DNA from 3 places in the Enterobacter sp. R4-368 genome. Region 1 is predicted to be linked to each of the others. Evidence: predicted binding sites of a transcription regulator. Region 1 holds the regulator's gene; each other region holds the start of a gene.
What was found. Region 1 encodes PurR, which represses purine synthesis genes. Its sites were predicted from a motif close to CANGCAAACGTTTGCNTG; they were not measured.

Region 1 (9,809 bases):
CGAAGGTAATTTGCCTTCGAGTATACGCATTTTGGCGACTAAAACAGTGAAGGTTGCTGAGGTTCTTCCGCAGAGGACGCTTTGTTTGCGCGCATTTTGCGCTGCAGGCGCTGGCGGCACAAACGCAGCACCTCCTGCTTTTGCGCATCGGTCATTTTTTGCCAGTTAAAACGCTCATCGCGGCTACGCATGCAGCCACGACAAAAACCGCGCTCATCCGACTGGCAAATACCGCGGCACGGGCTCTGGACGGGGAAAAACTCCAGTTGTTCTGGCACAGTCGTCTCCGGTAATACAGGCAGTTCCCTTTATTGAAGACTGCCTGTCGACAACGCGCAAGGCGAAAAACGCATTGTTCGCCACTTGCAACAGACCGATCGGTCTAGTAGAGTGGCGCGATGAGCAGAAATACCGAACATGACACGCGCGAACATTTACTGGCGACCGGCGAGCAGCTTTGCATGCATCGCGGGTTTACCGGTATGGGCCTGAGCGAATTACTGAAAACAGCGGAAGTGCCAAAAGGCTCTTTCTACCACTATTTTCGCTCTAAAGAGGCGTTCGGCGTGGCGTTGCTTGAGCGTCACTATGCCGCGTATCACCAGCGGCTGGCGGCCCATTTCGCCAGCGGGCCGGGAAACTACCGTGACAAGCTGCTGGCGTATTATCAGGAGACGCTCCGGCAGTTTAGCCAACAGGGAATTATTAGCGGTTGCCTGACGGTGAAACTGTCGGCGGAAGTGTGCGATCTGTCGGAAGACATGCGTTCAGCAATGGACAAAGGCGCGAGCGGCGTTATCGCCCTGCTCGCGGATACGCTGGAAAAAGGGCGTAACGATCGCAGCTTAACGTTTCAGGGCGAACCACTAACGCAGGCGCAAGTGTTGTACTCCCTGTGGTTAGGTGCCAATTTGCAGGCCAAAATTTCGCGAAGCGCCCTGCCGCTGGAAAGCGCGCTGGCGCATGCAAACAGCATCATTGCAACGCCTGTCTGAGAGCAGGCATTTTTATTTCACTTTTTACTAGTCGACCGGTCTATTCAGGAGTTGTTATGTCCAGTAAATTATTTACGCCGCTGAAAGTGGGCGCTATTACCGTTCCAAACCGCGTTTTTATGGCACCGTTGACGCGACTGCGCAGCATCGAGCCGGGTGATATTCCTACGCCGTTAATGGCGGAATATTATCGTCAGCGCGCCAGCTCCGGCCTGATTATCAGCGAAGCCACGCAAATCTCCGCGCAGGCGAAAGGCTATGCCGGCGCACCGGGTCTGCACAGCGCAGAACAAATTGCGGCATGGCAGAAAATCACCGATGCCGTGCATAGCGAAAACGGCCGTATCGCCGTACAGCTGTGGCACACCGGTCGTATCTCGCACAGCAGTCTGCAACCGGGTGGTGCCGCGCCGGTCGCACCGTCAGCCATCAACGCGGGAACGCGTACCTCTCTGCGTGATGCCAACGGCAACGCCACGCGTGAAGACACCTCCACGCCGCGCGCGCTGGAAACCGATGAGATCCCGGGTATCGTTAATGATTTCCGCCAGGCCGTTGCCAATGCGCGCGACGCCGGGTTTGATCTGGTTGAACTGCACTCGGCCCATGGTTACCTGTTGCACCAGTTCCTTTCACCGTCGGCGAACCAGCGTACCGACCAGTACGGCGGCAGCGTGGAAAATCGCGCGCGCCTGGTGCTGGAAGTGGTCGACGCGGTAAGCAAAGAGTGGGACGCAGAGCGCATTGGTATTCGCGTGTCTCCGATCGGTTCTTTCCAGAACATGGATAACGGCCCGAACGAAGAAGCCGATGCGTTATATCTGATCGAGGAACTGGGCAAGCGCGGTATTGCTTACCTGCATATGTCAGAGCCGGACTGGGCCGGCGGTGAACCGTACACCGACGCGTTCCGTGAAAAAGTGCGCGCACGTTTCCACGGCCCGATCATTGGTGCAGGTGCCTATACCCCGGAAAAAGCGGAACAGTTGATCGAGAAAGGTTTGATTGACGCGGTAGCCTTTGGTCGCGCCTATATCGCCAACCCGGACCTGGTAAAACGTCTGCAACTGAAAGCGGAACTGAACCCACAGCGCCCGGAAAGCTTCTATGGCGGCGGCGCGGAAGGTTACACCGACTACCCTTCTCTGTGATCCTCTGATTGTTCATTGATAGCGGCGGGTCTGCGCCGCTATACTAAAACTGTGTTTCTATTCGGAACGTTAACACATTCATACAAGAGGATATTATGCGCTTACTTCACACCATGCTGCGCGTCGGCAACCTGCAACGCTCCATCGAATTTTATACTAACGTGCTGGGCATGAAGCTGCTGCGTACCAGTGAAAACCCGGAATATAAATATTCGCTGGCTTTCGTTGGCTACGGCCCGGAAAGCGAAGAAGCGGTGATTGAACTGACCTACAACTGGGGCGTGGAAAGCTACGATCTGGGTAATGCTTACGGTCATATCGCGCTGAGCGTGGAAAACGCGGCGCAAGCTTGCGAAGCTATCCGCAACAACGGCGGTAATGTGACGCGTGAAGCGGGTCCGGTTAAAGGTGGAACCACGGTTATCGCCTTCGTTGAAGATCCGGACGGTTACAAAATCGAGCTGATCGAAGAGAAAGACGCCGGTAAAGGCCTGGGTAACTAATCCCCTCCGGGCGCGCTTTGCGCCCGCTGTTTTACATCCCTTCGTAAAATTTGCCATAATGCGCTGCCATTTTCCCGTATCAAGAGATCCTGATGTCCGATAACGCTCAACTGACTGGTCTGTGCGACCGTTTTCGCGGTTTTTACCCTGTGGTAATTGATGTTGAAACCGCCGGGTTTAACGCCAAAACCGACGCGCTGCTGGAGGTCGCCGCCATTACGCTGAAAATGGATGAACAAGGCTGGCTCATGCCCGACAGCACGCTGCATTTCCACGTTGAGCCTTTCGAAGGCGCGAACCTGCAACCCGAAGCGCTGGCCTTTAACGGCATTGATCCGGGCAATCCGCTGCGTGGCGCGGTGAGTGAGCATGACGCCCTGCATGCCATTTTTAAAATGGTGCGCAAAGGCATTAAAGATCAGGGTTGTAACCGCGCAATTATGGTGGCGCACAACGCGACGTTCGATCACAGTTTTATGATGGCCGCTGCGGAACGCGCTTCACTGAAACGCAACCCGTTCCACCCGTTTGTCACTTTCGATACCGCGTCTTTAAGCGGGCTGGCACTCGGGCAGACGGTGCTGTCAAAAGCGTGTGGCGCGGCGGGCATCGCGTTTGACGCCTCGCAGGCGCACTCCGCGCTATACGATACAGAGCAAACCGCCCTGCTATTTTGCGAAATCGTCAATCGCTGGAAGCGCCTTGGCGGCTGGCCGTTGCCTATCGCGGACGAAAATCAGGCATAAAAAAAGCGACCGTCAGGTCGCTTTTTTATTGGCAGAAATTACTCTGCGCTCGGCTCGTCTTTATGTTTTGCCGCCGCTTCTTTGATAAGCGTCTGCAATTCGCCGCGTTGATACATTTCAATCACGATATCGCAGCCGCCAACCAGTTCACCTTCAACCCACAGCTGCGGGAAGGTCGGCCAGTTAGCGTATTTCGGCAGTTCTGCGCGAATATCCGGGTTTTGCAGAATGTCTACATAGGCAAAACGTTCACCGCATGCAGAGAGCGCTTGTACCGCCTGGGCGGAGAAACCGCAGCTTGGCAGCTTCGGAGAGCCTTTCATATACAGCAGAATCGGGTTTTCAGCGATCTGGCGCTGGATTTTTTCAAGTGTTGTGCTCATTGTCATGCTTCCTTCAACTTCTTCTACGGCAGATGTTCGCCATTGTAACGGTTCATAGGGGCATCGGAAAATAACATTTTGTTCACCGTTCATGATTTTATCGTCTGTCGGCAAAAGTTGCCTTAAGAATATGACTTAACTCAACTCGCCATCCCGCTTGCTGCCTAACTCTTGAGCACATAGAAACGTTTTGCTGCTTTTTTTTGCGCTTGTTAACGAAACGAAGCTATAGATGCAAAAACAGTATTAACTTTTGGGGTTTTTATGGATTAGAATCGACGAGTTTTAAAAAACCATTTGCAGGCATATTAAATGCTTGCCCTAACAGGGGATTGCTCAGTGGCGCGGATACCAAAAGCTTCAATCACGCTCTGTGCTTTGTTGTTCACCACGATTTCTTTCACGCCATTAGCGAGTGCCTCTGAACAGGCGCGAGCGTCGGCCGTGCAAAAATCGCATCTGGCGAAAGCATCCGAACGTAAGAAAAAAAATACATCACAAAAGACACCAAAGAAAAACAGTCGCAGTCCGGCAGAAAAAACCACCAGCAAAAAAACAACGGAGAGTAAAAAAGCTCCGGCAAACAAAAAAGTTACTACCAGCAAAAAAGCCAGCAAAATCACCTCGCGTCGTAATACATCCAGCCCGTTAAAAACCACCGCCGTCACCTGGACTGAGAAATGTACGCCGCGCAAAGGCCACAAGCCGCATTGTGTGAAGGTTAAAAGCACTAACGCCATCGCCGATGTGCATAAAGTTCGCATTCAAAAAGCACAAAAAACCGCCATGTCCAAGCTGATGAATCAGATTGGCAAGCCTTATCACTGGGGCGGCACCTCACCAAGCACCGGTTTCGATTGCAGCGGTCTGGTCTATTACGCATATAAGGATCTGGTGAAATTCCGTATTCCGCGTACCGCCAATGAAATGTATCACCTGCGCGATGCATCGCCGGTGAATGTGGCGGAACTGGAGAGCGGCGATCTGGTGTTCTTCCGTACCCAGGGCCGTGGTACCGCCGATCACGTGGGCGTGTACGTCGGTAATGGTAAATTCATTCAGTCTCCGCGTAGCGGCCAGGACATTCAGGTTACCTCGCTGAGTGAAGATTACTGGCAGCGCCATTATGTTGGCGCGCGTCGCGTCGTGACGCCGAAAACCATTCGCTGACCCCTCACCTGCCGCGCCTGCGGCAGGTAACTCCCTCTTTTGTCTGGCCTTTCGATTTGCTACCCTAATCCGCACATCCAGTAGGGCTATTGGGTGTTATTAAAATAATGAAAGGAGAATAGCAATGTCGTTTGAATTACCTGCATTACCGTATGCAAAAGACGCCCTGGCGCCGCATATCTCAGCCGAAACGCTGGAATACCACTATGGTAAACACCATCAGACGTATGTCACCAACCTCAACAACCTGATCAAAGGCAGCGCTTTTGAAGGTAAATCGCTGGAAGAGATTGTGAAAAGCAGCGAAGGCGGCGTGTTCAATAATGCAGCCCAGGTCTGGAATCATACTTTCTACTGGAACTGCCTGGCCCCGAATGCTGGCGGTGAACCGACCGGTGAGCTGGCGGCAGCTATCGCCAAATCATTCGGCAGCTTTGCCGAATTCAAAGCGCAATTCACCGATGCTGCGGTTAAAAACTTCGGTGCTGGCTGGACGTGGCTGGTGAAAAAAGCGGATGGCACATTAGCCATTGTTTCAACGTCTAATGCGGGCACTCCGCTGACAAGCGATGCAACCCCGCTGTTAACCGTCGATGTCTGGGAACATGCGTATTACATCGATTACCGTAATGCGCGTCCGAACTACCTCGAACATTTCTGGGCGCTGGTAAACTGGTCATTCGTGGCCAAAAATTTAGCGGCATAAACGCGGCATAAAACAAAGGAGGGGCTAGCCCCTCCTTTTTTGCATTTGTGCTATTTATTCTGCTGCGGCACAGGCACGTTCTGGCTGAGAGTGACCAGAGAACAGCACCACCAGCAGGCCCAGCCCGGCAATAATTGCCCCCATAACCGGGACGAAATCATAACCCAGCCCAGCGGAAATCACTGCCCCACCGGCTGCCGCGCCCAGCGCGTTACCGAGGTTAAAGGCACCGATATTGACTGAAGATGAAAGGCCCGGTGCTTCATGCGCAACGCGCATGACACGCATCTGCAACGGCGGAACCACCGCAAACGTCGCCGCGCCCCACACCACCATGCTGATGGCTGCGCCCACTTCACTGCGCGCCAGGAACGGGATCGCCAGCATGATGGCAATCAGCAGGATCAAAAAACCTTTCAGCGTGCCGGTGACCGAGCGATCCGCCAGTTTGCCGCCAAGATAATTACCAATGGAGAAACCAACGCCAATCAACACCAGCATCGCCGTCACAAAAACGGGAGTGGCATCGGTAATGGTGTGCAGTACCGGCGCAATGTAGGTATACAGCGTGAACATGGCGCCTGCGCCGAGCACGGTGGTCAGCAATGCGGACAACACTTGTGGGCGTACCAGTACCGACAGCTCTTTACGTACGTCCGGGCGCTCACCTGTGCCACCTTTCGGCAGCGAAAAGAACAGGCTTGCCATGGCAATCACACCCAGCCCGGCGGTGGCCATGAAGGACATACGCCAGCCAATGGTTTCACCCAGCCAGGTTGCGGCAGGCACACCGCCAATGTTAGCAATGGTCAGCCCCATAAACATGGTTGCCACTGCGCTGGCCTGCTTCTCTTTGGCGACAACGCTTGCCGCCACCACCGAGCCAAGACCAAAAAACGCGCCGTGGTTCAGGCTGGTGACGATCCGCGCCAGCATTAATGTGGCGTAATCCGGCGCAATCGCCGACAGCACGTTACCGAGCGTAAAAATCGCCATCAAAAAGATCAGGGCATTGCGTCTGCCGCGGTGAGACAGCAGCAATGTCATTAACGGCGCACCGACCATTACGCCGATAGCGTAGGCGCTAATCAGCATCCCCGCCGCCGGAATAGAAACGTCGACGCCGCGGGCAATAACCGGCAGTAATCCCATCGGGGAAAACTCGGTGGTACCAATGCCGAAGGCGCCAATCGCCAGGGCAAGCAAAGGGAAATTAATTTTCATCTGTGACTCCAAAATAGACATGCCGACTTGCGACCCTGTCGCTGAAGCCAAAAGTATGACAGCTATCACAAAAAACAGAAGTTAGCAGAATGACAAAAGATTATTGCAGAAGTGATAACAATGGCGGGGAAGAAAACCGAGGGAGAAAAGGCTCTCCCTCGCGATAGATCAATGCAGTGCAGCAGTCAGACCGCCGAAAACAATCAGGCTCAGAACGATGACGGTAGTGATTAAAGAATACTTCAGATCGGTGCTCATCAATTTTCCCCTTTTTAATTTCCCCACAAAAAGTGAGATAACGCATTTTTGCACAAATTATCTTAAAAATCTTGCGGGAATTCGCAGGAGAAACGTTTTAATACTTCCCCTTTTGCTCAAGATCAGACAAAATTCGACGCTAAATTTATTAGCGTACCGGCCATTGACTCCCCTCCTGACGTCCAGTGTCGTTTTCCCGGCGTACCGCACCCCCTTTGATGGGTACAGGGTGATTAAAGGCAAACGTTTACCTTAAGTATTATCAGGAGCTTATGATATGGTCTGGAGTGATATCTGATGGCAACGATTAAAGACGTAGCGAAACGAGCAAACGTTTCCACTACAACCGTATCACATGTAATTAACAAAACCCGTTTCGTCGCCGAAGAGACGCGCAACGCTGTGTGGGCGGCGATTAAAGAGTTGCACTATTCCCCCAGCGCCGTCGCCCGCAGCCTGAAAGTGAATCACACTAAATCGATCGGCTTGCTGGCCACCAGCAGTGAAGCGGCCTACTTTGCTGAAATTATTGAAGCCGTAGAGAAAAAGTGCTTCCAGAAGGGTTATACCCTGATCCTCGGCAATGCCTGGAATAGCCTCGAAAAACAGCGTGCTTATCTGTCGATGATGGCGCAAAAGCGCGTTGATGGTTTGCTGGTAATGTGTTCCGAATACCCGGAATCGCTGTTGAGCATGCTGGAAGAGTACCGCCATATTCCGATGGTAGTGATGGACTGGGGCGAAGCGAAGGCCGACTTTACGGATTCCGTTATTGATAACGCCTTTGAAGGCGGTTATATGGCCGGGCGCTACCTTATTGATCGCGGACACCGCGATATTGGCGTGATCCCCGGCCCGCTGGAGCGTAACACTGGCGCTGGCCGTCTGGCCGGCTTTATGAAAGCGATGGAAGAAGCCCTTATCAGCGTGCCGGAAAACTGGATCGTGCAGGGCGATTTCGAGCCGGAATCCGGCTATCGCGCGATGCAGCAAATCCTCAATCAGGCGCATCGCCCTACCGCAGTCTTTTGCGGCGGTGACATTATGGCGATGGGCGCACTGTGCGCTGCCGATGAGATGGGTTTACGCGTACCGCAGGATATTTCCCTGATTGGTTATGACAACGTACGTAACTCACGCTTCTTCACCCCGGCCCTGACCACGATTCACCAGCCGAAAGATTCGCTGGGAGAAACGGCGTTTACCATGCTGCTTGATCGTATCGTCAACAAGCGCGAAGAGTCGCAGTCTATTGAAGTACATCCGCGTCTGGTTGAACGCCGTTCCGTGGCCGATGGCCCGTTCCGCGACTACCGCCGCTAACCGCTTATTACGGAGCCGTTAATTCGGCTCCCGTAACCACTCGTCATTCAGCGTTTCGCTATCTCCCAGATATTCCAGCAGCCAGTTTAACGCCGGGGACGCCTCATTTTGTTGCCATGTCAGGCAGCACGCCGCATCCGGGAAGGGATTTTCCAGGGTCAGCGCAACCCAGTCACCGCTGTCGAGCCGCGGGCGGGCAAAGTGGGCCGGCACCATTCCCACGCATAACCCTGCCGATAAGCACGCCTCCGACGACGCCCAATCAGGAACAATCACGCGTTTCTGATTATCCAGCAGCCAGGTAATACGTTTCGGCAACGAGCGGGACGTATCTTCCTGGATAAGTGAAGGCCAGTTGCGCAAGGTATCGTCGCTAAGCGGGCCTGCCAGTGACGCCAGCGGATGGCGACTGGAAACCACGCATTTCCAGCTCAGCATTCCCATATCGCGAAACGCATAACGCCCACCGACGGGAATAGCCTGCGTTGCGCCGATCGCCAGCTCCACCCGCCCGTCAGCAAGCGCATCCCAGACACCGTTAAAGACTTCCTGGTAGACCTGCAACTCAACATCACTGAAATGTCGATAGAAATCGACGATTAATTGCCGGGTACGTTCAGGTTTTACGATGTTGTCGACGGCGATCGCCAGTTGCCCGCGCCAGCCGTTGGCAATTTGCTGGCACTGCTGACGGGTGATCTGCATTTTTTTGATAACAGCTCGCCCTTCTTTCAAAAACCAGACTCCGGCAGGCGTAAGCTCAACATCCCGATGGCGGCGTTCAAACAGCGGAACAGCCAGCCACTCTTCAAGTTGCCGCACGGTATAGCTCACCGCAGAAGGTACACGGTGTAACTCCTGCGCCGCACCGCTAAAACTGCCATTGCGCGCGACAGCATCAACCACTTCCAGCGAATATTCTGACCACATAATCTGCCTGCAAAAAATTTGAAACCACTACGCAAATATTAGCGTTTCACAAGCGCTAATGCACTCCTTACACTCGACAGCCCTGATTACCTGCAATTAAAGAGAAACACCAATGCAACCTGGCAACGGATTTTTAGTCTGGCTCGCGGGATTAAGCGTGCTCGGCTTTTTAGCCACTGATATGTACCTCCCCGCCTTCAGCGCGATACAGCAAGATTTAGACACATCGTCTGCGGTGGTTAGCGCGACTTTAAGCCTGTTTCTGGCGGGCTTTGCCATTGCGCAACTGGTATGGGGGCCGCTATCAGATCGCTATGGTCGCAAGCCGGTTTTGCTGGCCGGGCTGGCGATTTTCGCGCTGGGCTGTCTTGGAACATTATGGGTACGTGATGCAACCCTGCTGCTGGTACTGCGCTTTCT
Region 2 (9,809 bases), 2.3 Mb from region 1:
TTATGTGTTTGCAACGTGCCAGTGGCAGGATGGCTTCTCATTGCTCCGTTTTCCGCACTGTCTCTGGTTTTTTGGGGGAGTAGTATGGTTCTTTTATGGCTGACGCGGAAAGTGATGAATGGGCCGGAACTTACGAAATTAGTGCAGTGGCGTGTATCGCTAAAAATAGCCCAATTCCGGCGTCAGGCGCTGACGCAATCCAGGCGTAAATAAAGTGATAAGCGGTGGCTTTTTCTCGCGTTTTGTTAGGACTTCTTGTCAGATTCAGCTACGTTTTTAATGTCATAAAACTAAAATCTTGCTGACATTTTATCGTCATCAACTTTTTTATCTCGCTGATAAATCATCCTGAATTCGTTAAATCTGGCCGTAATCCGTTGCTGTCATCAAACAGTAACAATCTTTGCATATAACTGTCATCAAAGTGTCCTATTTTGCTCATCGTAGCCACTAAACAACGATTTACGATTCTTGCAGGAGACATTATGAACGTTATGCGTACCACTGTCGCAACTGTTGTCGCCGCGACCTTTTCTCTGAGTGCATTTGCTGTAAACGCAGCTGCCAGCCTGACAGGCGCGGGCGCAACTTTCCCGGCGCCGGTGTATGCCAAGTGGGCTGATACCTACCAGAAAGAAACAGGTAACAAGATTAACTACCAGGGTATCGGTTCGTCTGGTGGCGTTAAACAAATTACTGCTAAAACTGTTGATTTCGGTGCGTCCGATGCCCCGCTGGCTGACGACAAACTGGCTCAGGAAGGCCTGTTCCAGTTTCCGACTGTGATCGGCGGTATCGTGCTGGCAATTAACGTCCCGGGTGTTAAATCCGGTGAGCTGGTGCTGGACGGCAAGACCCTGGGTGATATCTACCTGGGTAATATCAAAAAATGGGATGACGCGGCTATTGCCAAACTCAACCCAGGCCTGAAACTGCCTTCACAGAACATCGCTGTGGTTCGCCGCGCTGATGGTTCCGGTACCTCCTTCGTTTTCACCAGCTACCTGGCGAAAGTGAACGAAGAGTGGAAATCTAAAGTCGGTTCTGGCTCTACCGTTAACTGGCCGACCGGTCTGGGCGGTAAAGGTAACGACGGTATCGCCGCGTTCGTTCAGCGTCTGCCGGGCTCTATCGGTTACGTTGAATATGCTTACGCTAAGCAGAACAACCTGACCTACACCAAGCTGCTTTCTGCCGATGGTAAAGCGGTTAGCCCGACGGAAACCAGTTTCTCCAACGCGGCTAAAGATATCGACTGGAGCAAGTCTTTCGCACAGGACCTGACTAACCAGAAAGGTGCGGACGTGTGGCCAATCACTTCCACCACGTTCATTCTGGTGCATAAAGAGCAGGCTAAACCTGAGCAAGGCGCTGAAGTGCTGAAATTCTTTGACTGGGCCTACAAAAAAGGCGGCAAACAAGCTAACGATCTCGACTACGCAACCCTGCCGGATAGCGTTGTTGAACAAGTTCGCGCTGCCTGGAAAGCCAACGTGAAAGACAGCAGCGGTAAAGCACTGTACTAAGCACTGGTTTTTGAAGAACATGGCGGATGGCGCTTACACCATCCGCCTTACAGATCTTCTGTAGGCCGGCAAGCGCAAGTGCCTGCGGGCAAATTCGTAAGACGTTAAACTGAAGAGTAATTTATGGCTGCAACCAAGCCGGCATTTAATCCCCCGGGTAAAAAAGGCGACATGTTATTCAGCGCACTGGTAAGACTGGCTGCGCTGATTGTGTTATTGCTGCTCAGCGGCATTATCGTGTCCCTGATTTTCTCCTCATGGCCAAGCATTCAGAAGTTTGGTTTTTCTTTCCTGTGGACCAAAGAGTGGGATGCGCCGAATGACGTCTACGGGGCGCTGGTACCGATTTACGGCACCATTGTTACCTCGGTCATCGCGCTACTTATCGCGGTTCCGGTGAGTTTTGGTATCGCGCTGTTTCTGACGGAGCTGTCGCCAAACTGGCTGAAACGCCCGCTGGGTATTGCTATTGAACTGCTGGCGGCGATCCCGAGTATTGTGTACGGCATGTGGGGGCTGTTTATTTTTGCTCCGCTGTTCGCGACTTACTTCCAGGAGCCGGTGGGCAATGTCCTTTCTAACATTCCATTTGTCGGCGCGCTGTTTTCCGGCCCCGCATTTGGTATCGGCATTCTGGCCGCCGGGGTGATCCTCGCCATTATGATTATTCCGTACATTGCGGCGGTAATGCGCGATGTATTCGAACAAACACCGGTGATGATGAAAGAGTCGGCCTACGGCATTGGCTGCACCACCTGGGAGGTTATCTGGCGTATCGTGTTGCCCTTTACCAAAAACGGGGTGATTGGTGGCGTAATGCTGGGGCTGGGGCGCGCACTGGGTGAAACCATGGCGGTGACCTTTATCATCGGTAACACCTACCAGCTCGACAGTGCTTCACTGTTTATGCCTGGCAACAGTATTACCTCTGCACTGGCGAATGAGTTTGCCGAAGCCGAATCGGGCTTGCATGTCGCGGCATTGATGGAACTGGGGCTTATCCTGTTCGTGATCACCTTTATCGTATTGGCCATTTCTAAATTTATGATCATGCGCCTGGCGAAAAACGAGGGGGCACGCTAATGGCTACGCTTGAAATGCAAAGTACCGCGCAACTGGCTGAATCGCGTCGCAAAATGCAGGCGCGCCGCCGTCTGAAAAACCGCATTGCCCTGACATTGTCGATGGCGACGATGGCCTTTGGTCTGTTCTGGTTGATTTGGATCCTGCTGTCGACGGTTACCCGTGGTTTTGATGGTATGTCGCTGGCGATGTTTACCGAAATGACACCGCCACCAAATACGGCGGGCGGTGGCCTGGCTAACGCCCTGGCGGGCAGCGGCCTGTTAATTCTCTGGGCGACGGTTGTCGGTACACCACTGGGCATTATGGCCGGGATTTATCTGGCGGAGTATGGCCGTAAATCACTGTTGGCTGAAATTATTCGGTTTATCAACGACATCCTGCTTTCAGCGCCTTCTATCGTGGTTGGCCTGTTCGTTTACACCATCGTTGTCGCGCAGATGCAGCACTTCTCCGGTTGGGCCGGTGTGATTGCGCTGGCGCTGTTACAGGTGCCGATTGTCATCCGTACTACGGAAAACATGCTGAAACTGGTGCCGGACAGCCTGCGCGAAGCGGCTTACGCGTTGGGAACGCCGAAATGGAAGATGATTTCCGCCATTACCCTGAAAGCCTCGGTTTCCGGGATTATGACCGGCGTGCTGCTGGCTGTTGCGCGTATTGCGGGTGAAACGGCACCGCTGCTGTTTACCGCGCTCTCCAACCAGTTCTGGAGCACCGATATGATGCAGCCTATCGCTAACTTGCCGGTGACGATTTTCAAATTCGCTATGAGCCCGTTTGCCGAGTGGCAGCAGCTGGCCTGGGCCGGGGTGCTGATCATCACTCTCTGTGTACTGTTGTTAAATATTCTGGCGCGCGTCATTTTCGCGAAGAGTAAACACGGTTAATTTTTGCGACGCGGCGAAAGCGGCGTCGAGTTGAGGAAAGAGATAAATGAGTATGGTTGAAACGACGCCGGGCAAGATTCAGGTTCGCGATTTGAACTTCTATTACGGCAAATTCCATGCACTGAAAAACATCAGCCTGGATATTGCCAAAAATCAGGTGACGGCGTTTATCGGGCCGTCGGGTTGCGGTAAGTCCACGCTGCTGCGTACGTTTAATAAAATGTTTGAGCTCTATCCTGAGCAGCGCGCGGAAGGCGAGATCCTGCTGGATGGCGACAATATTCTGACTAACACGCAGGATATTGCGCTGCTGCGCGCGAAAGTAGGGATGGTGTTTCAAAAGCCAACGCCGTTCCCGATGTCGATTTACGACAATATCGCTTTCGGTGTGCGCCTGTTTGAGAAGCTTTCACGCCCGGATATGGACGAGCGTGTGCAGTGGGCTTTGACTAAGGCCGCATTATGGAACGAAACCAAGGATAAACTGCACCAGAGCGGGTACTCTCTCTCCGGTGGTCAGCAACAGCGTCTGTGCATTGCCCGCGGGATCGCGATCCGCCCGGAAGTGCTGTTGCTTGATGAACCCTGTTCAGCGCTCGACCCGATCTCAACCGGTCGTATCGAAGAGCTGATTACGGAACTGAAACAGGATTACACCGTTGTTATCGTAACGCACAACATGCAGCAGGCGGCGCGCTGTTCCGATCACACGGCATTTATGTACCTCGGTGAGTTGATTGAGTTCAGCAATACAGATGATCTGTTCACGAAGCCGAAGAAGAAGCAAACGGAAGACTACATTACCGGGCGCTATGGTTGATTTGCCGAGCCGTAAAGGTCTCAGCAACCCTGTTACAACGTGAAATCTGTCGGGCATTTGGAGTGCACCATGGACAATCTCAACCTTAACAAACACATTTCCGGGCAGTTCAACGCTGAGCTGGAAAGCATTCGCACTCAGGTAATGACCATGGGTGGAATGGTGGAGCAGCAGCTTTCTGATGCGATCACCGCCATGCACAACCAGGACAGCGAGCTGGCTAAGCGCGTTGTTGAGGGCGACAAACAGGTCAATATGATGGAAGTTGCCATCGATGAAGCCTGTGTGCGCATTATTGCTAAGCGTCAGCCGACGGCGAGCGATCTACGCCTGGTGATGGCGATCATCAAAACCATCGCTGAGCTGGAACGTATTGGCGACGTGGCGGATAAAATCTGCCGTACCGCGCTGGAAAAGTTCTCCCAGCAACATCAGCCGCTGCTGGTAAGCCTTGAATCGCTGGGCCGACACACCGTGCAGATGCTGCATGACGTGCTGGACGCTTTCGCCCGTATGGATCTGGACGAAGCGGTGCGTATCTACCGCGAAGATAAAAAAGTGGATCAGGAATATGAAGGCATTGTGCGTCAGTTAATGACCTACATGATGGAAGATTCCCGCACCATTCCGAGCGTGCTGACCGCGCTGTTCTGCGCCCGTTCCATCGAGCGTATCGGCGACCGTTGCCAGAATATCTGTGAATACATCTTCTACTTCGTGAAGGGGCAGGATTTCCGTCACGTTGGCGGCGATGAACTGGATAAGCTGCTGGCGGGAAAAGATCCCAAAGAGTGATGTGAAAACCCCCTCAGCGACGAGGGGGTTTTTTTCAGGCCGATTTTGCCAGCAGCTTTCTTGCCAGCCTATCGATATCCTCATACTGCCAGAGTTTGTCACGCCACGTTTGCGGAATGCCGTTTACCCCGTAGAACGCACCAGCCAGTTGTCCGGCAATGGCGGCGGTAGTATCCGCATCATCGCCGAGGTTGGTGGCCAGCAGGATGGTTTCTTCAAAGTCGTTACCTTTGGCGAAACACCACAGCGCCGCTTCCAGGCTCTGCACGCAGTAACCGGTACCAAAAATCTCCGCCCGGTTTTTTTGCAGATAGCAACCCTCAGCGATGTGGCGCAGGTTTTCCTGCTCCGGCAACTGCGCGATATCGGTCAGCGTTTCCTGCTTACTTTTGCCCTGTAAGGCATTCATAAGCTGTTGTGCGAACAGACGGCAGCTGGCGAGTGCTTCCGGCGCTGCGTGCGTCGTGCGTGAAGAGGCTTGTGCATATTCCAGCACTTGCGCTTGATCCGGAAAGAACCACAGTACCACAGGCGCCAGACGCATCAGTGAGCCGTTGCCGGCCGTTCGCGGGTTGCTGGAACCGGCAAACGGCTCGCCATTATTGGCGAACTTCTGCAGCGCGCTGGCAACGGTCATGCCGATATCAAAACAGTGACCTGTAGAGCTTAAATAGCCCCACTTCCACCAGTTCAGATAACGGTTCATCTGATCCTTTGCGTCAAACCCGTTACAGGTGACCAGGCTTTCCGCAAGGCACAGCGCCATTGAGGTATCGTCAGTCCACTGCCCGGCCTGTAAATGAAACGGGCCGCCGCCTTCCATCCCCTTCACGGGTGGAAAGGAGTCCTTCGCGCTGAACTCCACCGTGGTACCAACTGCATCACCTGCGGCCAGCCCGAGCAGGCAACCCTGGTAACGTGCAAGTAATTCAGGCATCTGTTGTGCTCCTGTCGTTCTCCATCAGGATAAATCGGCCCACAAGCGAAGTTTCCCGCAATGCAGGCAGCGGAAGAGATAACCCTGGCAATCACCGCCGTCGAGCAGGTATTCGGGGAGCTTCTCGTAATCAATGCCGAAAGCATCGCAGTCGGCCCGCAGATCGGCAAATTGGTCCAGCTTGTCGGCAATCTCTTTCCAGCCAACGTAACCCTCGAAGGCGCAAAAATCATTACAGTGCGCCAGCCAGAACTCCTGCTGCCAGCCACAATATCCCGGCGTTCTTTCGGTTAATTCAATCACGCTGGCTTCCGGCCAGGGATTTTTAAAACCGGTAAATTCGCCTTCGTCGTCGAACTCGCTTTCTATACCCTCCAGAGAGGATTCATCCTGAAAGCTGCCGCCAAATTTCTCTGCGGCCGCACCGTCAGCAATACACCATGGGCAGAGATAATCGACATCTTGTTGGGTATAGAACGGATTGGTGTAGTAGACATTGGTCGGCTGCTGACAGCAGGCGCAGGTGACCGTTTTGTCTTCAGAGAACACCCCGGTTTCCAGAGGCTGCGGGTGATATTTAAATACCGGTAGAGGGCGATGTGTCTGGGCCATAAAAACATCCTGTTTAGTGGTTTAGATTAACGCGTAACATGCCACCCGCGAGCGCGCCACAGCTCTGGCAACTGCGCCAGGTCAGTGAACATAGTCACTTTTGGGTGGTCGATGGGTTTGTTATGCGGATCGGCGCAGAAGTAAAATACTTCCATCCCTGCCGCGATACCAGATTGCGCCCCGGCGGTGGAATCATCCACCAGAATACAGTTTGCCGGATCGACATTAAGCGCTTTAGCTGCATGGTACATTATCGCCGGATCGGGCTTCCAGCGTTGGATGTCATAGCCGCTAAACAGTTTTTCAGGAAAGTGATGTAGCATTCCAAGTTTGCCCAAAGAGTGTTGCATTTTGCTGACGGGGCCATTAGACACGACGCACATCGGAATCGCCACCGCGTCCAGCAATGCATTCGCTCCGGCAATCACTTCCAGCTCGCTGTCAAACAGACGCGCTACTTCCGCGCGGTACACCGGCTCCAGCGCGCTTTTATCCAGCGGTTTACCGTACTCCTCGCCGATAACATCGATGATTTCATACAGTTTCATACCTTTAAATCGTTTAAAAACCTCGTTCAGATCGAGCGAAATACCAAACGTTTCAAACATATGCACGTACGCGCGGGAACAAATTACTTCACTGTCGACCAGGGTGCCGTCACAGTCGAAAAATACCGCTTCAATGTGGGACATGCCGTTTCCTGTTTTATTGCAAGTTTAACGTTTACTTAACGCAGATTACGGGACGCAATCGTTGCCGTATAAGCAAATTCAATGAAAAAAAGTGTGTGATAACCGTCAACATTGTCTCATTTTGGTATAGGATAGCGACGAATTTTCCCTCCTATTCCGGAAATTGATAATGAGCCAACAACACACTACCCAGGCTTCAGGCCAGGGGTTGCTTGACCGCGTGTTTAAACTGCGCGAGCACGGCACTTCGGCACGCACTGAGGTGATCGCCGGTTTCACGACGTTTTTGACGATGGTGTATATCGTTTTTGTTAACCCCCAGATTCTGGGCGTCGCCGGAATGGATACCAGCGCAGTATTTGTGACAACCTGCCTGATTGCTGCTTTTGGCAGCATTCTGATGGGGCTGGTGGCGAATTTGCCGGTCGCACTGGCGCCGGCCATGGGCCTGAATGCTTTCTTTGCGTTCGTGGTCGTTGGCGCGATGGGCCTCTCCTGGCAGATTGGCATGGGCGCAATTTTCTGGGGCGCGGTCGGTTTGCTGCTGCTGACTATTTTCCGCGTTCGTTACTGGATGATTGCCAATATCCCGGTGAGCCTGCGTGTTGGTATTACCAGCGGTATCGGTTTGTTTATTGGCATGATGGGGCTGAAAAACGCCGGTGTTATCGTCGCCAACAAAGAGACGCTGGTGAGCATTGGCAACCTGACGTCTCACAGTGTTCTGCTGGGTGTGCTCGGTTTCTTTATCATCGCGATTCTGGCGTCGCGCAACATTCACGCCGCGGTGCTGATCTCTATCGTTGTGACAACGCTGCTGGGCTGGCTGATGGGTGATGTGCAGTACCACGGCATCGTTTCCGCGCCGCCGAGCGTGGCGTCCGTTGTCGGCAACGTTGATCTGGCCGGTTCGTTTAATATCGGTCTGGCGGGTGTGATTTTCTCGTTTATGCTGGTTAACCTGTTCGACTCTTCCGGTACGCTGATTGGCGTGACGGATAAAGCCGGGCTGGTGGATGAGAGCGGCAAATTCCCGCGCATGAAGCAGGCGCTGTTCGTTGACAGCATCTCTTCAGTGACAGGTTCGTTTATCGGCACCTCTTCCGTGACGGCTTATATCGAATCGTCTTCGGGTGTCTCTGTCGGTGGGCGTACCGGCCTGACCGCAGTGGTGGTTGGTCTGCTGTTCTTGCTGGTTATCTTCCTGTCGCCGCTGGCGGGCATGGTTCCGGCTTATGCCGCTGCTGGTGCGCTGATTTACGTTGGTGTGCTGATGACATCCAGCCTGGCGCGCGTGAAATGGGAAGATATGACAGAAGCCGTGCCTGCATTCATCACTGCCGTGATGATGCCGTTTAGCTTCTCAATTACTGAAGGTATTGCGCTCGGCTTTATCTCTTACTGTGTGATGAAGATCGGCACTGGCCGTCTGCGCGATCTGAGCCCGTGTGTTCTGGTGGTTGCGGTGTTGTTCCTGCTGAAAATCATCTTTATTGACGCGCATTAATCTTTCTCCCTCTCCCGCAAGGGAGAGGGATTTACCATTACCGCTTAACGCGCTGAATATAATCACCAAACGCCGTTAGCTGCCCGGTCAAATGGTCGAGCGTACTTTGATCAACCACTTCTCCTGTTTGCTGATCCACCTTGTTCTGGATCACGCCGCCCATAAACTCCGGCTTGTTCATTACCATCGCATCCAGGAATACCAGGATCTGGCGTAAGTGATACTGGCAGCGAGCACCACCAATCGCGCCCATTGAACTGGTCTGGATCAACACCGGTTTTCCAGCCAGCGGTTGCTCAGGCAGACGCGATAACCAGTCGATGGCGTTCTTCAGGCCGCCAGGCACGGAGTAGTTATACTCAGGCGTCACAATGACCACGCCGTCCGCAGCGCGGATTTGTGCCGCGATCGCTTCCACACTTTGCGGGAAACCTTCTTCTTGCTGAATATCAGCGTCATACAGCGGAATATCAGCAATAGAAGGTAGCGGCGTTACTTCCATTCCTGCCGGAGCGAGTTTCGGTAACGTGCGTGCAACCATGGCATTGAATGAGCCTTTGCGCAGGCTTCCGAGAAGTGTCACAACCTTAAGTTCAGCAGACATAATGACTCCTGTGTAGGGATCAATTAAGGATCAGCGCTTTTTCCGCAGGCAGGCTGGTGAATCGCATTAAGCGGGATGCGGGATCGTTAGCGCGCGTTTGCACATCAGAAAGATAACGCCACCCTTTTTGACTGTCGAATTCCCAGATCTTCAGGCTTTCGATTGCCGGGCTCACGGCGACCGACCAAATCAATACATCTTCCGCGTCACACATCACTTCCACCTGCGACAGTTGCGCAGTGCGAAGACGCCCAGAGCCTGGCAACAACTGTAGCTGGCCCGGCTCATCCTGCATCTGGTGCAGCAATTTCATTACGCTCTGGCGAATGGTCAAAAGCTGGGT
Region 3 (9,809 bases), 870 kb from region 1:
TGCTGGTTCATCTCTTTCCACACCTGGCCTGCCAGCCCACGGTTGCGCGGCAGCACGCGGCGCACGGCGTTGAGCATCTGCTCTTTATCTTTTACCAGGAAGAAAACCATCAGCGGCACCAGCACCAGATAGACCGCCAGCGTCAGCAGCCCGACCAGCGAGGCGAGCGAATATTTCACCACGGAATCGCCCATTGTCAGCATGCGGGAGCGCATGTTTTCCGCCATCGCATCGATGATCCCCGCATCCATTAACGCCGGGTAACGGCGCGGTAAGGTGGCGGCAAAATCAGAGAGCTTGCTTAACATGCCGGGCATATCACGGATCAGGTAAATCCCCTGCTGCCAGGCAACCGGCATCACCACAAACGCCATCACCAGCAGGATGCCGACAAACAGCACCAGAACTATTGTGGCAGCCCAGGTACGCGAACAGCCGATACGTTGCAGACGTGCGGTAGGCCACTCAAGCAGGTAAGCGATCACCAGCGCTACCAGCAGCGGCGCAAGAAGGCCGCTGAAGAAGAAGAGAATACAGAACCCCGCGAGCAGAATGACCAGCAGCGCAATCGCCTCCGGATCGCTGAAGCGGCGGCGATACCACTGCATTAACATTTCGAGCATAACGTTCCTTTATGAACCTCTTGAGCGGGGGTAAGGAGTGGAATTGTATCGAAATGTCACAAAAAAGACTTCGCTTTTCGTATCCTTTGCGGGAAACATAGCAATCCACTGAATACAATGTTTTTCATCCCTAAAGGCGGCTACACTCGAAGGCCGGTGAGCCGGAACGACGCCGCCGAAAGCAGGTCAACAGTGTGTCACCCCAAATACAGGAAAGAGGTTATGTTCAGGCAGTTGAAACGAACGCTGGTCGCAACCCTGATTGCTGCACTCAGTGCAGGTAGCGTTGCCCCGGCATGGGCTGATTCGATAGACAGCACGTTGCCGGATATGGGCACCTCGGCGGGAAGCACGCTCTCCATTGGTCAGGAGATGCAGATGGGCGACTATTACGTTCGCCAGCTTCGCGGCAGCGCGCCACTGATTAATGATCCGCTGCTGGTGCAGTACATTAATTCCCTCGGTATGCGTCTGGTGGCGCACGCGGATTCGGTCAAAACCCCTTTCCACTTCTATCTCGTCAATAACGACGAGATCAACGCCTTCGCCTTTTTTGGTGGCAATGTGGTGCTGCACTCCGCGCTGTTCCGTTATACGGATAACGAGAGCCAACTGGCCTCGGTGATGGCGCACGAAATCTCCCACGTCACCCAGCGCCACCTGGCGCGCGCGATGGAAGACCAAAAACGCAACGCGCCGCTGACCTGGGCGGGCGTACTGGGTTCCATTTTGCTGGCGATGGCTAACCCGCAAGCCGGGATGGGCGCGCTCACCGGCACGCTGGCCGGAACACAGCAAGGGCTTATCAGTTTTACCCAGCAGAACGAACAGGAAGCGGACCGCATCGGTATTCAGGTGCTGCAACGCGCCGGGTTTGATCCGCAAGCGATGCCGACCTTCCTCGAAAAACTGCTGGATCAGTCGCGCTACTCCACGCGCCCGCCGGAAATTTTGCTGACGCACCCGTTGCCGGAAAGCCGCTTGTCGGATGCGCGCAACCGCGCCAACCAGATGCGTCCGGTGGTGGTGCAATCATCCGAAGAGTTCTACATGGCGAAAGCCAGAACGCTGGGCATGTACAACTCCGGGCGTAACCAGCTCACCAGTGACCTGCTGGATGGCTGGTCGAAAGGCAACGTGCGTGAACAACGCGCGGCGCAATATGGTCGGGCGTTACAGGCAATGGAAGCGAAAAATTACGCCGAGGCGGCAAAAATCTTGCAGCCGCTGCTGAACGCCAGCCCGAACAATGCCTGGTATATCGACCTGGCGACCGATATCGATTTAGGGCAGAACAAAAGCGCGGACGCCATTAAACGCCTCAATGCCGCCAGCGAACTGAAAACTAACCCGGTGCTGCAACTCAACCTGGCGAACGCTTACCTGGAAGGTGGTCAGCCCGCGGAAGCCGCGCGCATTCTTAACCGTTACACCTTTACGAATAAAGAGGATGTCAACGGCTGGGATTTACTGGCGCAGGCCGAAGCGGCACTGAATAACCGCGATCAGGAACTGGCCGCGCGTGCCGAAGGGTTAGCGCTGGTAGGCAAGCTGGATCAGGCGATCACCTTGCTAAGCAGCGCCAGTTCGCAGGTGAAACTCGGCAGCCTGCAACAGGCGCGTTACGATGCGCGAATTGACCAGCTACGCGAGTTGCAGCAACGGTTCAAGCCGTACCAGAAAATGTAATAAGGAGAAGAGATGTCAGAGACGGTGAAGATTTACCATAACCCACGCTGCTCAAAGAGCCGCGAAACGCTGGCGCTGCTGAAGGAAAACGGCGTTGAGCCAGAAGTGGTGCTCTACCTCGAGACGCCGCCGGATGCGGCGACGGTGCAAAAACTGCTGAAAATGCTCGGTATGTCCAGCGCGCGCGAACTGATGCGTAGCAAAGAAGATCTCTATAAAGAATTACAGCTTAGCGATAGCGCACTGACGGAAGCGCAACTGGTGCAGGCGCTGGTGGATAACCCGAAACTGCTTGAACGCCCGATTGTCGTTAGCCACGGCAAAGCGCGAATCGGTCGCCCGCCGGAGCAGGTGCTGGAGATTTTGTAGCATTAAAAAACCCTCGCCGCGTGGCGAGGGTTCAGAGTTTGAGGATCTCTTTGACGAACGGAATGGTCAGCTTGCGCTGGGCGGTGATCGACGCGCGATCCAGCTCATCCAGCGTATCGAACAGCGTGCGCATTTCTCTGTCCAGCCGCTTTAACAAAAACCGCCCCACGTCTTCCGGCAGTTCAAACCCGCGGATCCGAGCCCGCAGTTGTAAGGCTTGTAATTTGTCTTCGTCGGAGAGCGGTTGCAGCTTGTAGATTTGCCCCCAGTCCAGCCTTGAGGCCAGATCCGGCAACCCCAGATTGAGCTGGCGCGGCGGTCTGTCGCCGGTTATCAGCAAGCGGGTTTTGCCCTGTTCCAGAATGCGATTGTAGAGGTTGAAAATCGCCATCTCCCACGGCTCGTCACCGGCCACGCATTCGATATTGTCGATACACACCAGCGAGAGTTGCTCCATCCCATCCAGCACTTCCGGTACAAACCAGGTGCGCTTATCGAGCGGCACATAGCCTACGGCATCGCCGCGCTGGGAGAGTTCGGCACACGCGGCATGCAGCAAATGGCTGCGGCCCGCGCCTTCACGTGACCAGAAATAGATGTATCCGCTGTGCGCCTGGCGCAGAACGTTTTGCAGTGCCGCCAGTAAAGAGGGGTTATCACCCGGCCAGAAACTCGCAAAGGTTTCATCATCGGGTAAGTACAATGGCAGGGAGAGCTGTGCCGGCGTGTTCAGAGGTACCTCAACAAGGCTTACAAAAAACGCAGTGAGTCTATCACAAAATGTTGCAAGGTTTGAACCGGGCGCGAGGCCCGGTTCAATTCTGCACGATGTTTACGACTTCGCGACATCATCTTCTGGCGCGTCCAGCACCACTTCTTCCGGGCGCAGTACGCTAATCAGTTTAAAGATCAGGCTCAGACCCACACCGACGATCGTCGCCAGCGCCATGCCTTTCAATTCAGCCGCGCCAATGTGCACTTTCGCGCCGCTAACGCCGATGATCAGGATAACGGAGGTGAGGATCAGGTTTTGCGCTTTGCTGTAATCCACTTTCGATTCGATCAGCACGCGGATACCGGAAGCGCCGATTACCCCATACAGCAGCAGAGAAACACCGCCCATTACCGGCACCGGGATAATCTGGATAGCCGCCGCCAGTTTACCGACGCAGGAGAGCAGAATGGCGAAAATCGCCGCGCCGCCAATCACCCAGGTGCTGTAGACGCGGGTAATCGCCATCACGCCGATGTTCTCACCGTAGGTGGTGTTCGGCGTAGAGCCGAAGAAACCGGAGATGATGGTTGAAAGGCCGTTGGCGAACATGGAGCGGTGCAAACCCGGATCGCGGATCAGATCTTTTTTGACGATATTCGCCGTCACCACCAGGTGACCGACGTGCTCGGCAATCACCACCAGCGCCGCAGGCAGAATGGTGAAAATGGCAAACCACTCAAAACGCGGCGTGTAAAACGTTGGCAGCGCGAACCAGTGCGCCTGAGCAATCGGCGTGGTATCGACAACGCCCATCGCGAAGGAGAGCGCATAACCCGCCAGCACGCCAATCAGGATCGGGATAATCGCCAGAAAGCCGCGGAACAGCACCGAGCCAAACACCGTCACGCCCAGCGTCACTAGCGAGATAATCACGGTTTTGGAATCCGCAGACTGCCCTTCCGCAGGCAGCAGACCGGCCATGTTCGCCGCCACACCCGCCAGTTCCAGACCGATGACGGCAACGATTGCGCCCATCGCCGCAGGCGGGAACATCACATCCAGCCAGCCGGTGCCCGCTTTTTTCACAATGAACGAGACGATGCAGAACAGCACGCCGCACATAATGAACCCGCCGAGCGCCACTTCGTAGCCCAGCGGCAGCAACAGTAGTACCGGGGAGATAAACGCAAAGCTGGAGCCTAAATAGGCCGGAATTTTCCCTTTACAGATAAAGATATACAGCAGCGTTCCGACACCATTGAACAGCAGCACGGTGGCCGGGTTAATGTGGAACAGGATTGGCACCAGCACGGTTGCGCCGAACATGGCGAACAGATGCTGTAAACTAAGCGGGATCGTCTGCAAAAGCGGCGGTCTTTCACTTACCCCGATAGCACGGCGCGTCATAGTGTTTTCCTCTGAGTGTTGTTGTTGTCCACCCGTCCAAAACGGCGGGCAGTGTTATGAATTCCAAAAAAAAGCCGACTATCAAAGTCGGCTTTCGATTTCTTATCAGTTACTTCGTACCAAAGATTTTGTCGCCGGCGTCGCCGAGGCCCGGAATAATGTATCCGTGCTCATTCAGCCCCTGGTCAATCGACGCGGTGTACAGCTCAACATCCGGGTGCGCTTTTTCCAGCGCCGCCAGCCCTTCCGGCGCGGCAACCAGCACCAGCACTTTAATACTGTGGCAACCGGCATTTTTCAGCAGGTCGATGGTAGCGATCATCGAACCACCGGTCGCCAGCATCGGGTCAACAACCAGCGCCATGCGCTCGTCGATGTTCGATACCAGTTTCTGGAAGTACGGTACCGGCTCCAGCGTCTCTTCATTACGGTAGATACCCACTACGCTGATGCGCGCGCTCGGTACGTGCTCCAGCACGCCTTCCATCATGCCCAGACCTGCGCGCAGGATCGGCACGACGGTGATTTTCTTACCTTTAATTTGATCAACCTGTACCGGGCCATTCCAGCCTTCGATGGTCACTTTTTCCGTTTCCAGATCGGCCGTTGCTTCATAGGTCAGCAGGCTGCCCACTTCTGAGGCGAGTTCACGAAAGCGTTTGGTGCTGATGTCGTTCTCTCGCATCAGGCCCAGCTTGTGTTTGACGAGTGGGTGTTTTACTTCCACGACCTTCATACTCTTCTCCTTTCCCCTGACAGGTGGCAGCCACAAAAAAAATCGCCGGATTATACCGCTTTTTCTCCGTTGCGCTACAGGAAGGCGCTTGATCGCGATCAATCAGACTGGAAAAGAGTATATCGCAAGAATCCGCCGCGCCCTTAAATAATGGACTCGCAAACGTTTGCCTTGGCTGTTAGAATTGCGCCGAATTTTATTTCTACCGCAAGTAAACGCGTGGGGACCCAAGCAGTGACCGATAAAACCTCTCTCAGCTATAAAGATGCCGGTGTTGATATCGACGCGGGCAATGCTCTGGTTGACCGAATCAAAGGCGTGGTGAAGAAAACCCGTCGCCCGGAAGTGATGGGCGGTTTGGGCGGCTTCGGTGCGCTGTGCGCGCTGCCGCAAAAATATCGTGAGCCAGTACTGGTTTCCGGCACTGACGGCGTGGGCACAAAACTGCGTCTGGCAATGGATCTGAAACGTCACGACACCATCGGTATCGATCTGGTGGCAATGTGCGTTAACGATCTGGTGGTACAGGGCGCTGAGCCGCTGTTCTTCCTCGACTATTACGCCACCGGCAAGCTGGATGTTGATACTGCCGCCAGCGTGATCAACGGCATCGCCGAAGGCTGCCTGCAATCTGGCTGTGCGCTGGTTGGCGGCGAAACGGCGGAAATGCCGGGCATGTACCACGGTGAAGATTACGATGTCGCCGGTTTCTGCGTCGGTGTGGTAGAAAAATCAGAAATCATCGACGGCTCGAAAGTGGCTGACGGCGATGTGCTGGTCGCACTGGCTTCGAGCGGCCCGCACTCCAATGGCTATTCGCTGGTGCGTAAAGTGCTCGAAGTGAGCGGTGCCGATCCGCTGGCTACGCAACTGGAAGGCAAACCGCTGGCCGATCACCTGCTGGAACCGACCCGCATTTATGTGAAGTCCGTGCTGGAGCTGATTGAAAATGTCGATGTCCACGCTATCGCCCACCTGACCGGCGGCGGTTTCTGGGAAAACATTCCGCGCGTACTGCCGGATAACACCCAGGCGGTAATCAATGAGTCCTCCTGGCAGTGGCCGGCCGTGTTTAACTGGCTGCAAAACGCCGGCAACGTGAGCCGCCACGAAATGTACCGCACCTTTAACTGCGGCGTTGGTATGGTGATTGCGCTGCCTGCGGCTGAAGCCGATAAAGCCATCACTCTGCTGAATGCGAAAGGTGAAAAGGCGTGGAAAATCGGTATCATCAAAGCATCCGATTCCAGTGAGCGTGTGGTTATTGAATGAAAAACATCGTGGTGCTGATTTCCGGTAACGGAAGCAATTTGCAGGCAATTATCGACGCCTGCAAACAGAAGAAAATCAACGGCACCCTGCGGGCAGTATTCAGTAATAAGGCCGACGCGTTCGGCCTTGAACGTGCGCGGGAAGCCAATATTCCCGCCCATGCACTGAGCGCAGATCAGTTCGCCAGCCGCGATGCGTTTGACCGCGAGCTGATGCAGGAAATCGACGCCTTCGCCCCGGATGTGGTGGTGCTGGCGGGTTATATGCGTATCCTCAGCCCGGCGTTTGTCGCGCATTACGCCGGACGTCTGCTGAATATCCACCCTTCCCTGTTGCCAAAATATCCCGGTCTTCACACGCACCGCCAGGTGCTGGAAAACGGTGATGAAGAACATGGTACCAGCGTGCATTTTGTTACCGATGAGCTGGACGGTGGCCCGGTGATTTTGCAAGCCAAAGTGCCAGTGTTCGAAGGTGATACGGAAGAAGAGATCACCGAACGTGTGCAGTCACAGGAACATGCGATTTACCCGCTGGTGGTCAGTTGGTTTGTTGATGGCCGCCTGAAAATGGACAGCAACAGCGCGTGGCTGGATGGTGTGCGCCTACCGCCTGAAGGCTATGCGGCCGACGAATAATTACTGCAATTTATCGCTTTTCACCCTGCCCGCCGCGGCAGGTTTTCTTTCCTCTTCCCCTGCTAAAAGAAAAAGTTACTTTATTTCCATCACTTTAGATGCGAAAAACGGATTACTGTCATACTTTTTTGGCACAGTTGGACATCTGACGGCAAAGCTCGCCATAATAAGTTGTGTCATACGAAGGGACGCCAGCAACGTTCACCTGTCAGTCAGGGCACCGCGAGAGCGAGAAGGATTTGCCGTGTCCCGAGCAAGAACCGGAGTGTAAACAGGAATGGGTCAGGAAAAGTTATATCTCGAAAAAGAACTAAGCTGGTTGTGCTTCAATGAACGTGTTCTCCAGGAAGCCGCCGACAAAAGTAACCCGCTTATCGAACGCATGCGTTTTTTGGGGATCTATTCCAACAACCTCGACGAATTTTATAAAGTCCGTTTTGCTGAACTGAAACGCCGCTTAATCATTAGCGAAGAGCAAGGCGTTACCACGAATTCCCGCCATCTGCTGGGCAAGATCCAGTCTCGCGTACTGAAAGCCGATCAGGAGTTCGACAGTCTGTACAACGACCTGCTGCTGGAGATGGCGCGTAATCAAATTTTCCTGATTAACGAACGTCAGCTTTCGCAAAACCAGCAGAGCTGGCTGCGCAATTACTTCAAACAATATTTGCGCCAGCACATTACCCCGACGCTGATTAACCGCGAAACCAACCTGGTACGCTTCTTAAAAGATGATTACACCTACCTGGCGGTAGAGATTATTCGCGGCGACGAAATCCGCTACGCGCTGCTGGAGATCCCGTCAGATAAAGTGCCGCGCTTTGTTAACCTGCCGCCGGAAACGCCGCGCCGTCGCAAGCCGATGATCCTGCTGGATAACATTCTGCGTTACTGCCTGGATGATATCTTTAAAGGCTTCTTCGATTATGACGCGCTGAACGCCTACTCGATGAAAATGACCCGTGACGCCGAATATGACCTGGTGCACGAAATGGAGTCGAGCCTGATGGAGCTGATGTCCTCCAGCCTGAAACAGCGTCTGACCGCCGAGCCGGTACGATTTGTTTATCAGCGCGATATGCCCGATGCCATGGTCGAGATGCTGCGTGAAAAGCTGACTATCTCCCGTTATGACTCCATTATTCCCGGCGGGCGTTATCACAACTTCAAAGACTTTATTGGTTTTCCGAATGTCGGCAAAGCCAACCTCGTCAACAAACCGATGCCGCGTCTGCGCCACATTGGGTTTGATAAGTTCCGCAACGGTTTTGACGCCATTCGCGAACGCGATGTGCTGCTCTATTATCCGTACCACACCTTTGAACACGTGCTGGAGCTGCTGCGCCAGGCGTCGTTCGACCCGAGCGTGCTGGCGATCAAAATCAACATTTACCGCGTGGCGAAAGATTCGCGCATTATCGATTCGATGATCCACGCCGCGCATAACGGTAAAAAAGTCACCGTGGTGGTGGAGTTGCAGGCGCGTTTCGACGAGGAAGCCAACATCCATTGGGCGAAGCGGCTGACGGAAGCGGGCGTGCAGGTGATCTTCTCGGCGCCGGGCTTAAAAATTCACGCCAAACTGTTCCTCATTTCCCGTATGGAAGGGGAAGAGATCGTGCGCTATGCGCACATCGGTACCGGCAACTTTAACGAAAAAACCGCGCGGCTTTATACGGACTATTCACTGATCACGGCCGATGCGCGCATCACCAATGAGGTGCGCCGGGTATTCAACTTTATTGAAAACCCCTACCGTCCGGTGAGCTTCGATTATTTGCTGGTGTCGCCGCAGAACTCGCGCCGCCTGTTGTACGATATGATCGACACGGAGATTGCTAACGCGCAGGAAGGTAAACCTTCCGGCATTACGCTGAAGCTGAATAACCTTGTCGATAAAGGGCTGGTGGACAGGCTGTATACCGCCTCCAGTTCCGGCGTGCCGGTGAACCTGCTGGTGCGCGGCATGTGTTCACTTATTCCGCAACTGGAAGGCATCAGCGAAAATATTCGTGTCACCAGTATCGTTGATCGTTATCTTGAGCACGATCGCATCTATATTTTTGAGAACGGCGGCGATAAACGCGTTTATCTCTCCTCCGCAGACTGGATGACACGTAACATCGATTACCGTATCGAAGTGGCCGCACCGCTGCTCGATCCGCGCCTTAAACAGCGCGTTCTGGATATCATTGATTTGCTTTTAAGTGATACCGTGAAAGCCAGGTACATCGATAAAGAACTGAGTAATCGCTATGTGCCGCGCGGCAACCGTCGTAAAGTGCGCGCACAACTGGCGATTTACGACTACATCAAATCACTCGAACAGCCCGACTAACCTATGCCGATACAAGAAAAGA

Region 2: a site for PurR is predicted at 7,407-7,424, ahead of H650_RS14065 (NCS2 family permease). Genes of this name have one in related genera too.
Region 3: a site for PurR is predicted at 5,695-5,712, ahead of purM (phosphoribosylformylglycinamidine cyclo-ligase). Genes of this name have one in related genera too.

What each region holds. Positions count from the first base shown of each region.
Region 1 is NC_021500.1:723,017-732,825, forward strand. It holds gene H650_RS03275 (DUF1289 domain-containing protein) at 39-278, opposite strand; gene H650_RS03280 (TetR/AcrR family transcriptional regulator) at 399-995, shown strand; gene H650_RS03285 (alkene reductase) at 1,052-2,146, shown strand; gene gloA (lactoylglutathione lyase) at 2,242-2,649, shown strand; gene rnt (ribonuclease T) at 2,742-3,395, shown strand; gene H650_RS03300 (Grx4 family monothiol glutaredoxin) at 3,434-3,778, opposite strand; gene H650_RS03305 (C40 family peptidase) at 4,118-4,948, shown strand; gene sodB (superoxide dismutase [Fe]) at 5,073-5,654, shown strand; gene H650_RS03315 (MFS transporter) at 5,709-6,878, opposite strand; gene cydH (cytochrome bd-I oxidase subunit CydH) at 7,047-7,136, opposite strand; gene purR (HTH-type transcriptional repressor PurR) at 7,434-8,459, shown strand; gene punR (DNA-binding transcriptional activator PunR) at 8,478-9,389, opposite strand; gene punC (purine nucleoside transporter PunC) at 9,502-9,809, shown strand, end outside.
Region 2 is NC_021500.1:2,987,394-2,997,202, reverse strand. It holds gene H650_RS14110 (hypothetical protein) at 1-213, shown strand, start outside; gene pstS (phosphate ABC transporter substrate-binding protein PstS) at 486-1,526, shown strand; gene pstC (phosphate ABC transporter permease PstC) at 1,650-2,609, shown strand; gene pstA (phosphate ABC transporter permease PstA) at 2,609-3,499, shown strand; gene pstB (phosphate ABC transporter ATP-binding protein PstB) at 3,546-4,319, shown strand; gene phoU (phosphate signaling complex protein PhoU) at 4,389-5,114, shown strand; gene H650_RS14080 (ADP-ribosylglycohydrolase family protein) at 5,149-6,051, opposite strand; gene cbrC (PF03691 family colicin E2 tolerance protein CbrC) at 6,076-6,663, opposite strand; gene yieH (6-phosphogluconate phosphatase) at 6,690-7,355, opposite strand; gene H650_RS14065 (NCS2 family permease) at 7,525-8,862, shown strand; gene H650_RS14060 (NADPH-dependent FMN reductase) at 8,900-9,466, opposite strand; gene H650_RS14055 (4'-phosphopantetheinyl transferase family protein) at 9,486-9,809, opposite strand, start outside.
Region 3 is NC_021500.1:1,588,037-1,597,845, forward strand. It holds gene H650_RS07425 (AI-2E family transporter) at 1-623, opposite strand, end outside; gene bepA (beta-barrel assembly-enhancing protease) at 846-2,312, shown strand; gene arsC (arsenate reductase (glutaredoxin)) at 2,325-2,681, shown strand; gene H650_RS07440 (DnaA inactivator Hda) at 2,713-3,414, opposite strand; gene uraA (uracil permease) at 3,514-4,803, opposite strand; gene upp (uracil phosphoribosyltransferase) at 4,913-5,539, opposite strand; gene purM (phosphoribosylformylglycinamidine cyclo-ligase) at 5,774-6,811, shown strand; gene purN (phosphoribosylglycinamide formyltransferase) at 6,808-7,449, shown strand; gene ppk1 (polyphosphate kinase 1) at 7,727-9,787, shown strand; gene ppx (exopolyphosphatase) at 9,791-9,809, shown strand, end outside.